DNA from 3 places in the Acetobacterium sp. KB-1 genome. Region 2 is predicted to be linked to each of the others. Evidence: riboswitches for the same ligand, from Rfam matches in the RefSeq annotation. Region 2 holds a riboswitch; each other region holds the start of a gene.
What was found. A riboswitch is a leader RNA that binds a small molecule or an ion and turns the genes downstream of it on or off. The one in region 2 is predicted to bind cobalamin.

Region 1: another riboswitch for cobalamin. It lies ahead of DOZ58_RS03695 (AAA family ATPase); the one in region 2 lies ahead of DOZ58_RS10200 (hypothetical protein).
Region 3: another riboswitch for cobalamin. It lies ahead of nikB (nickel ABC transporter permease); the one in region 2 lies ahead of DOZ58_RS10200 (hypothetical protein).

What each region holds. Positions count from the first base shown of each region.
Region 1 covers NZ_CP030040.1:786,318-790,639, reverse strand. Annotated here, with positions in the region: gene DOZ58_RS03710 (iron-containing alcohol dehydrogenase) at 1-481, shown strand, start outside; gene DOZ58_RS03705 (TIGR04076 family protein) at 494-742, shown strand; gene DOZ58_RS03700 (LysR family transcriptional regulator) at 816-1,757, opposite strand; cobalamin riboswitch at 1,860-2,040, shown strand; gene DOZ58_RS03695 (AAA family ATPase) at 2,129-2,971, shown strand; gene DOZ58_RS03690 (nitrogenase component 1) at 2,968-4,322, shown strand, end outside.
Region 2 covers NZ_CP030040.1:2,201,400-2,205,721, reverse strand. Annotated here, with positions in the region: gene DOZ58_RS10215 (nitric oxide reductase activation-like protein) at 1-110, shown strand, start outside; gene DOZ58_RS10210 (family 1 encapsulin nanocompartment shell protein) at 267-1,055, opposite strand; gene DOZ58_RS10205 (encapsulin-associated ferritin-like protein) at 1,080-1,427, opposite strand; cobalamin riboswitch at 1,661-1,847, shown strand; gene DOZ58_RS10200 (hypothetical protein) at 2,002-2,670, shown strand; gene DOZ58_RS10195 (YafY family protein) at 2,759-3,661, shown strand; gene DOZ58_RS10190 (GyrI-like domain-containing protein) at 3,732-4,190, shown strand; gene DOZ58_RS10185 (GyrI-like domain-containing protein) at 4,205-4,322, shown strand, end outside.
Region 3 covers NZ_CP030040.1:2,653,691-2,658,012, forward strand. Annotated here, with positions in the region: gene DOZ58_RS12250 (ABC transporter substrate-binding protein) at 1-303, opposite strand, end outside; gene nikC (nickel transporter permease) at 345-1,181, opposite strand; gene nikB (nickel ABC transporter permease) at 1,183-2,121, opposite strand; cobalamin riboswitch at 2,277-2,465, opposite strand; gene DOZ58_RS12265 (PTS sugar transporter subunit IIB) at 2,702-2,986, opposite strand; gene rpe (ribulose-phosphate 3-epimerase) at 3,024-3,674, opposite strand; gene DOZ58_RS12275 (PTS sugar transporter subunit IIA) at 3,711-4,163, opposite strand; gene gyrA (DNA gyrase subunit A) at 4,163-4,322, opposite strand, start outside.

The sequences.
Region 1 (4,322 bases), 1.4 Mb from region 2:
GATCGGTAATAATATCCGTTTGTTTGTGGCAGATCGAACCAATCCAGAAGCAGCAGCCAATATGCTTTATGGTAGCATGTTTGCCGGGATCGCCTTTGCCTGGGCGCGGCTGGGTAATGTCCATGCGATGGCCCATCCCCTGGGCGGTTATTTTGATGTCCCTCATGGGGTTGCCAATGCGATACTGCTGCCAACGGTGCTGGAATATAACGCCCTAGCCGATACCGGACGTTATCAAAAAATTTATGACGCGATTAAATGCGGTGAAGGATGGGAGGATTTTACGTCTCAGACTTTGGTCGATGAGATCCGTAGCTTAACTTGTGCACTGGGGATTCCCAAAACCCTAAGTGAGGTGGGCGTCACGGTCGATAAGATCCCTGCGATGGCTGTAGATGCCATGAAAAGTGGTAATATTCTGGTTAATCCCAGAAGTACAACCCTGGAACAGATTGAAGCGCTGTATCGACTGGCGTTATAGAGGAAGGACAACATGGAAGTAATTGAACAGAAAATAAAACTGGTAGTTGAGGAATCGGGTTGCCCGATATATTCGGCGGGGGATGAAGTCATTTTTGACGGACCCCAGCTGGATAAGGACAAGAGTGGAAATTTCTGCATGATGGCACTCAGTGCAGTGTTTCCCTTTGTCTATGCGGCTCGCAAAGGTGTGATTACCGATGCCCCGCTCCAATGCCCGGACTGTGGAGAAAAAGTGGTGTTTAGAATTAGAAAAGCCTGAAGAACTCAAAGTGTATAAAAAAAGATCAAAGGGATCAAGTATCTGTCCTTTTGATCTTTTTAGTTATTTTGCATCAGTAAGAATTGCATTCTAGTCCATTGATTTTCGCTTTTAAAGTCGTAATATAGCGTATTCCAATATCACTTAAGGTATGTTCCCTGCGCATAATATAACCCGCGTGTAAAATTTGATCACTTTCGCAAAACTCGATCGTCTGAATCTCATTTAGTTTTGAGTGCATCTTATCGCCATCGCTGTTAGTCAGATCTGGACCGATGCTAAAACAATCAGTGCCACGAACCAGGGCGATTTTTGTGCAACGGTCAATGACATGAATGTTTTTATCCAGGATTTCATTAAATAAAATTTCTTCAGAAAAATGAAGCAGATTGTCATCACCCTGATCATAGGTGACAAAAGGGTATGGTTTTAAGTCATCAAGGGTTAGCAATTCTTTCTTAGCGAGGGGATGTAGTTTTCTTATAAAAACATAGGATTTGATTTTTCCCAGAATATGAAAGGAGAGATTGCTGGTATCTAAAAGTTTTTGCATCGTATTCAGGTAATGATCATTAATGCACATAACCCCGATTTCGCTGCGACGGGTGGCCACGTCGTGGATGACCTCATGGGTTGGACATTCCCGAATGGCAATATCATAGCGATCCAAGCCGATTTCATCAACGATTTTGATAAAAGACATGGTCGAAAAGGGCAGTCGCTGGGTGGAGACAGAAAAGCGCATCGGGATCGATTTCTGATGCTGATAACGTCGTTCCAGATAGTCGGCTTGCTCAACGATATCTCTGGCATGGTTTAGATAATCTTGTCCTTCATAAGTTAATTCAATCCCACGGCTGTTTCGCTTGAACAGGAGAATTCCGAGACTCTGTTCGACTTCTTTGATTGCAGTGGATAAAGTGGATTGGGAAATATAGAGGGCCTTAGCCGCCGCCGAAATTGATTGATGCCTTGAAATTTCGATCATATATTTCATATTTTGTAGTGAAATCATTGGTTTCCTCCTTGTTTGTTTAGCCCTATACTATCAAAAATATTGATAGCTGGCAATTGGAAATTAGAAGAACCGCTGAATTGTTTGCTCCTCTTTCTTGTGATATAATACGACTTAATTGAATAACAAAGTGTAGTATGAAAATCGGTTAAAGTCCGATGCGGTACCGCCACTGTAAAAGTGAGCCGCTGTAAATTGATCAACACTGGAAAGAAATTTCTGGGAAGTTGTTACAGCAGGCGATGATCTTAAGCCAGGATGCTTCTATATTTTGTGATAACCAAGCCTAACGGATTATTGGGTGAGGGATTTATTTTTATAATAAACTCTTCTGTCTAATAATTCAGAAGAGTTTTTTTATTGGAGGAAAAATGAAGATAAAACTAAAACGGATCGCATTTTATGGCAAGGGAGGGATTGGTAAATCGACGATTGCCGCCAATGTATCGGCAGCGCTTTCAAAAGCTGGGAAAAAGGTTCTCCATATCGGCTGTGACCCGAAATCGGATTCGACCCGGATTCTGATGAAGCGACGGATTCCCACCGTCTTGAAAACACTCAAGGAAAAAGGAGATCAGCTGAATAAAGCAGATATTTTATATAAAGGAGTTTATGGCGTTACTTGCGTTGAAGCTGGCGGCCCGGAACCGGGGGTCGGTTGTGCCGGGATGGGCATTTCGGCGGTGATCGAGACCCTGGAAAAGCTGGAAGTCTTTGCGATGGACTGGGATCTGATTGTCTATGATGTGCTGGGTGATGTGGTCTGTGGTGGTTTTTCCATCCCCATGCGCAAGCAATGTGTTGATGCGGTTTATATTGTGACCTCATCAGAATTTATGTCGTTGTACGCTGCCAATAATATTTTAAAGGGTATCGCGCACTACGAAACCCCGAAGAAAAAACTATTTGGCGGCTTTATTCATAATCGCTACTCGTCCCAAACCGATAAAGATGTGGTTGATCATTTTATCAAAATGACCGAAAGCCGTCTGATAGCCTCTATTGAACAAAACCAGGCGATCAAGCTGGCCGAGTATCAAAGAAATACCATGATTGAGGCCGATCCCCAGGCCCCCCTTTCACAGGTAATTAAGACCTTGGGGAAGGATCTGTTTTGCGAAGTTCCTGCCAGTGACTCTCGTCCCCTTGATGACGACGCAATGGAAGCCCTCTTTGATTTTGTTTCCGCAAAGAACCAGGAAATCAGCAGATGAGTAGCATCACCATTGAAACGTCGATCTATAATTTAGGTGATATGGAAATGGCGAAACGAATTTTTGCGATACCGGAAACCTTAGTCGTGGCCGTCGGACCGCCAACTTGTATCCGTATTTTATATTTTAGGGCTTTGGAATGTGGGCAGTTGTCCAAGCTCAAACTCGTTCCCATTCGTGCATTGGATTATACCTTTGGGGATTATCTGGAAAAAATCAAAGGCGTTGTTGAAGCGGCGTTACGAAAAGCCTGCTATCAGGGTATTATTCTTTATGTTTCATGTCCCGATTTGCTCAGCCAAACCGATTTTGATACGATGATCGAGGGACTTGATAATCCCCATCAGATACCTGTCGAGATTTTCAAGCGTGGTCCCATGGAGAAACGAAAAACCAGTCCATCCCAACGTTTGGATAAGATTGCAACAAAAATTGCGGACTTTGTCAAGACCCGGCCACTGGTTTTATCAAAAAATGCAGCGGTTTGTGAATTACCGCCGCTGGCCGCAGATTATACGGGGGTACTTTCTTTATTCCCCGATGATGAGGCCGTTTGTCAGTTTTTAATGACGGGCTCCGGCTGTGCAAACTGTCCTAGTTCCATTGATAAACTGAATCACAATCCGTTTATTTTTTCCCGATTTAATGACTTGCAGGCGGTTAATGGCTGCACAAATGAGATCGGTGAAGCCATTACAAAGCGCTTTCAAATGAATCATCAAACCAAAGATATAAAATTATTTCTATCCATTGGCACACCGGTTACCTTTATGACCGGGATGAATGATCATTTTTTACAGACCTGTGATCTATTTGAAATGACCTGTGCAATAGATACCAACGGTTTTCAGACGGCCGAAGAAGGGGTAGCAAAGGCCTTGTTAAAAATCGCCAAAGCAACGTTAAAAAAAGTTGAAAACCGAAAAAAACGGCTCAATATTATTGGCTATAATCCATTTTTGTTTGGGAAAAGGCAACACTTTGATGAAATTGAAACCTGCCTGACGTCGCTGGGTTATGCGGTGAACTTTCTCGGCTATGAGAGTCTGGGTTCCTTTAAAACGGCAGCAGAAGCTGAGCTGAATCTTGTTTTTTCCAGACACGGTCTGTGTTTGGCAAAATGGATGGCGGAGATGTTTGAAATACCCTATCATTTTGCAATGCCGATCGGCATTGACGGCTTTAATCAGTGGCTGAGAGCCGTCGGTACGTTATTAAAAACAGTGATCCCGGAATCGTATTACTTAAATAAAGAGCCGCAGCCATGCCCGGCTTTCCGGGTGCTGCTGCTGGGCGAAAATGAAATTCTGGATCGGCTTGAGACAGCGATCCCAAATGATTTTGGGATTAT
Region 2 (4,322 bases):
ATCTGATGGCTGAAAAGCTGATCTATGGCAAGGATTTTGCCTATATTAAAGACATTAACCGCTTTGCTGATTTGGTTATTAAGTATTTAAAGCAAATTATTGTAAGTTAAAAAATAAAACCGCTAAGCATCAACTGCTTGATGTCTTAGCGGTTTTTTTGGTACTATTTTGTTATCCTATAATTGTTATCCTCCGCCATAAAAAGATCAAACCGTTTTGTAATAAGATCGATTGACGCTCCTGATTGATAAAACGATGGGAAACGCTTATAGCGTATAGGAAATAATAATATTTTCGTCCAACGCGCGGAAGGTAAAGCTTTCGGTGATAAACAGTTTGACATTTTCTTTATCATAAGATTCAAAACCGATGGCAAAATCCTGTCCGATGGTCAGTTCAAAGTTTGGATTATCATAAGGGATCAGAAAAGCGCCATCAAGAACGGTGCTTAATAGTATTTTTCCACCAATGAGGGCTTCGATCTGTTTAATCAGCGGATACCCATGAGAGCTTATATTGAGACGATTATAAGCCACCTCACCAACAATTAATACAAAGGGACCGGCTTCAAATTTTTCTCTTAGTGTAACCAGGCCTTTTGAGATTGCTTCCATAATTTGGGAGTCTGTTTTACCAAAGGGTATTTTTTCATTAACGGTTACCGATTCCAGACCTTTAATCTGACCAGCTTCAAAGCCTTTATACACGACCGTTTCTTCAAACTCGGCAATTCTTTGGACAGCTTCTTCCAGATTAGTTAAATCAATATCCTTGGCACCACGCGTCAGGTTATCCATCTCCCAACGGTTTAAGGTGAAGCTTATTCTTGCTTCAACAAGTGGTTTGATCTTGAAAACACCGGTTTTAACAAGGTTTTCATCGTCATTAATTAATTCGAGTCGACCTTCCGATACGCTAGTAAAATCAAGACCTTTCGGTCCATTTACCGTGACGGCCTTTCTTGCTGTTAATCGACTTTTTAACACGGCTTCCGCTCGGCCATCAATTTCGCTCCAGGCGAGTTGAGTTAAGGGTGCGATTTCTCTTTTTAACATTTTTTCCTCCTTGATTAATGCGCGTTATTTTTTTAAATCACCGATATGGATACCGGATATATTTACAGACTCGGGTGCCGCTTCATTTTCTTCGGCTTCCAGAATTGAACCATCGACAAACAGGTACGTTCGCAGTTCTTCATCCCATTTGTCCATATTTCGTCTTAACCATTCAATGGCCATGCAGGCGTGTTCAATTTCTTCGTCCCGGTTATGCGCCATAATTCCTTTTAATTCAGGATCACTCGTTGCTGCCACGCGTTGGTTATACCAATCAACAGCTTCTAATTCTTCTTTTAAACTATTGATGGCCCGAGTGATGTTCATCGTTTTTTCATCTAATAATTCAATTGGTTCATGATACTGTGCCATAAAATTTCCTCCTACCTTCTAAATATTGGATATATAATAATTATACCCAAATGATTGTAGACTAACAGGATTTATGTTATCTTTGCAAAAAATTGTTAGTTTAAGTGAAAGCGATTAAGATTTTTAAAGAATCAATGTGTATTGTATCAATGGGTAGATAGCAGGCGCTAATGCTAAAAAAGATCATCCTGATTACGCTCAGGAAATTACTATGATCGGTCAGAATAAACCCTTGCCAAAAAATACGTTTTAGATTAGTATAGAGTCAAACCATGACAGAAGGAATGCGGTGGGAATCCGCAACAGTTTCTTTGCTACTGTAAGGCGATCATGGGTGCAGGTGGTCATTGGGTTATCCGAGAAGGCCGTTTGCAACAAGCCCCGCCAAGTCAGGATATTTCCAAATGGTTAAGATGTTTGAAGCTTCAAAGAAGGCTACAACGTGTGAGACCATTTAGAAATACAGGATTTGGAGAAATTTTTTCCCTTATCTGGACAAAAATATGGCACACATTTTGTAAACCTTTTAAAAAGGTTTTTTTAGCTTTTTGTAGATGTCGAGAAAGAGGAAGAGATGGAAAAAATTAGGATAATAGAGTTACCGGTTGATGTCAATATGCCGATGCTGATGAAAAAAATGAAATTAACATGTGATTCACCAGTTTATGATGAATACCAAAATGCGGTGGAGCTTTTAAGAAACCAGATAAAACCGATGGCGATCATTAAAGCCTGTCCGGTTGAGACGTTTTCGAAGCATTTAGTTGTGATGGATGGGATTAAGTACAAGAGCAAAACCCTTCATTATTTGTTAAAAGACCACGAACAGGTGTTTTTGTATTTGTTGACAATCGGTGAAATGCCAACAAAGCTTCACCAGATTGAACATTATTTTTTGCAGTCGCTTAAGTTGCCAATTATGTATGGTGCCATGAAGCACTTGAAAGCGGCAGTTCGGGAAGACAATCATCTTAAGCAGGTGGGAATAGCGAATCCCGGTCTGATCCAGGATTGGGCAATTCAGGATAGCAAAGCTATTTTTGACAGCTTTGGCAGTGCCTCCCTGCAGATCGGACTAAAGATGGGTAAAGGCTACATTATGCGTCCTGTCTACAGTTCTTCCGGGATTCTCTTTGATGATTTTCAAAATTATTGCGATTGTGCAGCGTGCAGCATCGATGGCTGCATTGCCAGAGAGGAAAAGATGACGGACGACGAAAAAAAGATGGCAAGTGTTGGGTGAAGGCAAACAGCGCGCGATCTTTTATAGAAGTGCCATTTGCGACAAAATTGTGATAAAATAGAAGACAAAACGACAAAGGATAATGACAATGCAAATCAATCGATTGCTAGAAATGGTCTATATTTTATTTGAAAAGAAAAAGATAACGGCGAGCGAATTAGCCGACTACTTTGAAGTGTCTCAGCGTACCATTTACCGGGATGTGGAGTCTCTAAGTGCGGCTGGGATTCCTGTTTATGCTGAAAAAGGTAAGGGTGGAGGAATTCGGCTGCTGGATAACTACGTGATTAAAAAATCACTGCTTTCAGAAAAGGAACAGGTCAATCTGCTGGCATCGCTACAGGGGATGAATGTGCTAAACGGACCGGAGGTCGATCCGGTGCTGAGAAAACTGGCGACCCTGTTTGAAAAAAAAGATGCCGACTGGATTGAAGTCGACTTTTCCCATTGGGGCGGTGATAGCGATGAACGGGAAAAATTTAATGTGCTGAAAAACGCCATCCTTGAAAAAAACAGAATTGCTTTTGACTACTTTAGTGCGACCGGAGAAAAGACCGGGCGCACTATTGAACCGCTAAAGCTCTTGTTTAAGGGGCAGTCCTGGTATGTTTATGGATTCTGTTTAAGTAAAGAGGCGTTGCGCTTTTTCAAGGTCAGTCGGATCAGGCAGCTCCGGCAGTTATCGGAGGCTTTTTCCCGGACCCTGCCGGAGGGCCCTGTTTTTGAAAAACCGGAGATAAGCGCTTCCCAAATCAGGTTGATCCTGAGAATTGACGCGAGCATGGCGTTTCGGATCTATGATGAATTTGATCCGGCCGCGATCACAAAAAATCAGGATGGGTCCTTTGTGGTAGCGAGCCGCTTGCCCGAGGATGGCTGGGTGTATGGCTATATTCTTTCTTATGGTGATGCTGCTGAGGTGTTAGAACCCCAGTGGTTGCGGGAGGCAATTAAGAAAAAATTGGAAGATGGTCTTAAAAAATATCTTTAATATGACATTAGGTGTCAGGTTAAAGGGTGTATACTGAATTTATTAATAAGTTAGAAAGAGGTATACACAAATGGATTATGAATTGGTACAACTAACAGAAAAGCAAGTGGCGGGGCTGAAAATACGCACCAGTAATACCGATCCCCAGATGGTTGAAAAAATTGGTGCCACCTGGCAGCGTTTTTATGGGGAAGGAATTGAAGCCTCCCTGACCGGCAGAAAAAATGAGAAATGTATTGGTCTTTATACCAATTATGAAAATGGTGTGGCCGGCACTTATGACGTGGTGGTTGGTTGTGAAGTTGATGCTGCAGCTTCGCAATCAGAGCGGGTTGAAACCGTAAGCATTGCACCTGGTAACTATGCAAAATTTGTTGTCCATGGTGATGTGCAGCAGGCCGTTGGCGACTTATGGGTGAAGCTTTGGGATATGAAGCTCGACCGGAAATTTAGTAGCGATTTTGAGGAATATCAACCCGGGGAAGACATGGCCAACGCCGAGATCCATGTCTATATTTCACTGAATTAAGGGAGACGCAAACGATGGACAAAGTCGATTATAAAAAGCAATTTAAAGCCTTGTATTTACCAAAGTCTCAGCCGTCAATCATTGCGGTTCCGGCGATGCACTTTGCTATGTTAGACGGTAATGGCGATCCCA
Region 3 (4,322 bases), 450 kb from region 2:
AAAGGTGACCTTATCCTTAATGGTAATTTTCCAGGTATTGGTATCCACATTTTCATAAGACTCCGCCAACCACGGCTCTGGTACCAGCTCCATGTCCAATTTAAAGAGGGTCTCTGAAATAGCATAACGGACAGTAAACCAACCCTGCCAATCGACAGCCGGATCAAGCGAGCTCACCGCCTGTGTCTCACCCCAAACCAGATGTTTTTCTCCCGAGCTTCCGGTTTCACTGTTTCCACACCCTGCTAAAACAGCAACCATTAATATCAATGACAACAACATGATCAATACTTTTCTTTTCATATTCACTCCTTTTTATTTTTATTTAAAACCAGTAGCTGGTTTTAGATCGTTTGTTGTTTGGGTTCTAATAAATCCCGAACTGTATCACCGAGAAGATTAAAAATCATCACCGCTACCAACATAACTACCCCTGGGTAGAGAATAATCCAAGGGGCCGTCTGCATCAGACTACGGCCTTCATTGATCATTGAGCCCCACTCGGCCTGGGGAATCTGCACGCCGATTCCTAGAAAGGACAATCCGGCGATGCCCATCATCATTCCACCAATTTGCAGGGTTGCCGTAACAATTAAGGGTCCTGAAATATTCGGTAACATATGCCGCCACATGATCCGGGAATGACTGTTTCCGGAAATCCTGGCGGCTTGAATATAAACCTCAGACTTTACTACCATGACACTGCCCCGGGCTAATCGTGCATACTGGGTCCAGCCGGTCACCGCCAGGGCAATCATGGCATTGATCAGACCACCACCTAAAATACCCGCTACCGCAATGGCCAGAATCATATCCGGAAAAGCCAACAATATATCAACCACACCCATCAGTGCCCGGTCAACCTTTCCGCCATAATATCCGCAAACCACCCCATAGGCCGTTCCAAAGATAAAGGTCCCCATTACTAATGCCAGGGAAGCAAAGATGGAAACCTTGGCACCCATTAACACTCTTGAAAAAACACATCGGCCATAACTATCGGTACCAAAAGGATATTCTGACGAGGGCGGTTGCTTCGCCAATTTTAAATCGGTTAAATTTGGATCATGGGGACACAGCCAGGGTGCTACTAGACTTAAAACGATTAGAATCAGGACAACACCGAAAAGAAAATACAAACGCTTATGAACGGCATCCATTGGCAGTTTTATTTTTTTCATTTTAGGTTTCCCACCCTTCTTTAACCCGCGGATCTAAAAGATGATAGGATAAATCGGTTAATAAATTAACCACAACATAGATAATTGCCATCCACACCACAAAACCCTGAATCACCGGATAATCTCGGGCGCCGATGGCATCAACAACCATTTTCCCCAACCCCCGCCAGACAAAGATGGTTTCCACCACTGCTGCGCCGCCTAAAAGCGACCCGATCGATAGACCAATCAGGGTTACCACCGTGATCATCGAATTTCTTAATACATTTTTATACAAGATAACATTTTCCTGAATCCCCCGGGAGCGGGCTCCCATCACGTAATCTTTATTTAGTTCTTCCAGAACGGCAGCGCGAATCTGACGAATATATTTTGAGATCATCACCGTCGATAGTGCAATGGTGGGCAAAATCAAGCCTCGAATCGATCCTGTTGCTAACACTGGCAACCAGTTTAATTGCATGGCAAAAACATAAATCAGAACCAATGCCAGAAAAAAGTTGGGAATTGAGGTGCCCACAAAGGTAAAAAAACGAATGCTATAATCAACCCATTGATTTTGCCGGATAGCTGCTAAAATCCCCAGCGGAATGGCAATTAAAAGCGTTAAGAGCATCGAACTGACGGCCAGAATAATGGTTGAGGGCATTGCCGTTACTATTTTTTGACTAACTGGTACATTATCAATATAAGAGACCCCCATATCACCTGTTAAAAGATTTAAAAGCCAGCTCAGGTATTGTTCCAGAAAGGGTTTGTTTAATCCCATCTCTTCTCTTGTTTCATCAAGGATCTCCTGGCTGACTGCGGTTCCCTGAGCTGAGAGTTTCATTTCAGCGGGGTCACTAGGCGCAAGATACATTAATGCAAAGGTGATAAAACTAACACCAAGCAGTATTGGAATTAACTGCACTAACCGCTTCCTAATATATTTTCCCACGCATTCACCCCTTGATTTTTATTTTGTTAGTATATTCTAACTCCATACATCATGTCAATTGATTTTTCCTTGAGCCCATAAAAAAACTCACTATCCATAAAAGACAGTGAGTTTGTATTTTTCACAGCACAAAATCATCCTCTATCTTCCGTAGAGTATTAAGACAATAAACAGGCAGGTCTTCTGGCTCAAGTTTCAATACATCACATCCTGCCTATTTGTGGCATTTCTGGTGTGACTTTTCTCTTACAGCGGCGGGACCGCGTGGGATTTACACCCAACTTCCCTTTTCACCAGCTTATCATTTTTTAATGACAGCTGACACCTGGTTAATATTTAATTATTTTTGGGTAATATATATCAGAACAAAACAAATGTCAAGACTCTGTTTTAACTTACACCTCTGTTGTCATTCATAAACGCTAGGTAAATAACTAAATTTTTTGTAAAAAAAACCACGAAAATTAATAAACTTAACCTTCATGGCCTTTCTATTGATCTTAAATCAATATTTGTTATCCTCTAGTTTTTAGATCCAACCTAAATAAATTATACGTTAAATTATTATCAATTGTCAATTCTATTTTTTTAATATTTCAATCAACTGGTCAATGGTACTTTGTAAATTAATCCCGGTTAAAAAAGCGCGGCCATTAATCACCGGAATATCAATGTCCCCTTCCAGTTGACAGGTACAGACAATCGCATCGGGATGTAATTCTTGATACTTTTTAAAGGCATCTACCGCTTTGGCTTGAACAGTTTGACAGGCAATCCCATTTTCCAGCGCAATCTGTTCAATCTTTTTGGCAACTACAGTCGAGGTCGCCAGGGCAGTTCCACACGCAACTAAAACAAGTTTCATCGTTAATTCCCTCTTTCAATAATTAGAATTTTAGAATTTATCCCTTGATGATTTTTTTGAACTGTCCTAAATTTTCTTTCATATCGCCTTTAAATAAGCAGGATCCGGAAACAATGACATTGGCCCCAGCTTCCACTACTTCTTTTAGGGTGTTAAAATTAATTCCCCCATCAACCTGAAGATCAATATTTCGATTACCAATCATTTGGCGACAGGCGCTTATTTTTTCGGTGCTTTCTGGAATATAGCTTTGTCCGCCAAAACCGGGATAGACACACATAATCAGGATCATGCTAATGTGATCAAGATACGGCTTTATCACCTCCAGAGAAGTATCCGGAGAAACCACCAGTCCGGGTCTGACCCCTTTTTTTACAATGGCGTCAATACAGTCCTTAATCTCCCCATCCGACTCCACATGAACGGTAATGATATCCGCTCCGGCATCAGCAAACCGATCGATATATTTTAGCGGCTCGCTAATCATGAGGTGAACATCAAAGGGGATCTTTATGGTCTTTCGCAGGCTCGCCACCTGATCCGGACCGATGGTAATATTGGGCACAAAATGTCCATCCATAATATCCACATGGAGATAATCGGCGCCATTTTTTTCAACTTCTTTTAGATCCCGTTCCAGATTAGAAAAATCTGCACTGAGCATAGAGGGTGCTATTTTAATATTCATTGATATCTACTTTCCTTTTGAAATGCTGTAACCGGATTATAAAAAGGTCTTAATAAGATTGTAAATCATTTGCGGCTCTTTTGCATCTTTTATTTTTTGTAACATTTTTTCATTTTGAATAATGGTAATGATCGTCTGTAAGATCTTTAGTTGTTTTTCAGGATTATTAATGGCCAGTAAAAAAATTATCTGGACCGAAATACTTTCCTTGGGATTCCCCATGCCAGCAAAAACAATGGTGTTTTTTAACGTCACAATGGAAATACTTTCTTTTAATACATATTTCGCTTCAGTATGGGGCAACGCCACCCCTATTTTTGTGGGTAAACCGGTCGGAAAGGTTCTTTCTCTTTCCACTACCGCTTCAACAAAATCTTCAGTAACACACCCCTGCGAAAGCAGCGGTGTGGCTGCTAACGCAATGGCATCAAACTGATCCTTGACCGTACAATTGACTTGAATGCGATCGATATGGATTAACGAGTCCATTATTGTTTTTCAGTGGTATCAACGAGTGTCATCTGATTTTCGCCGTCATCGTCGTCGAGATCATCCACTGGATCCTCCTTATAAACTTTAGAAATGGTGGCAATGGATTCTTCCGGTTTTAATTTCATCAGACGAACACCCTGGGTATTGCGGCCAACG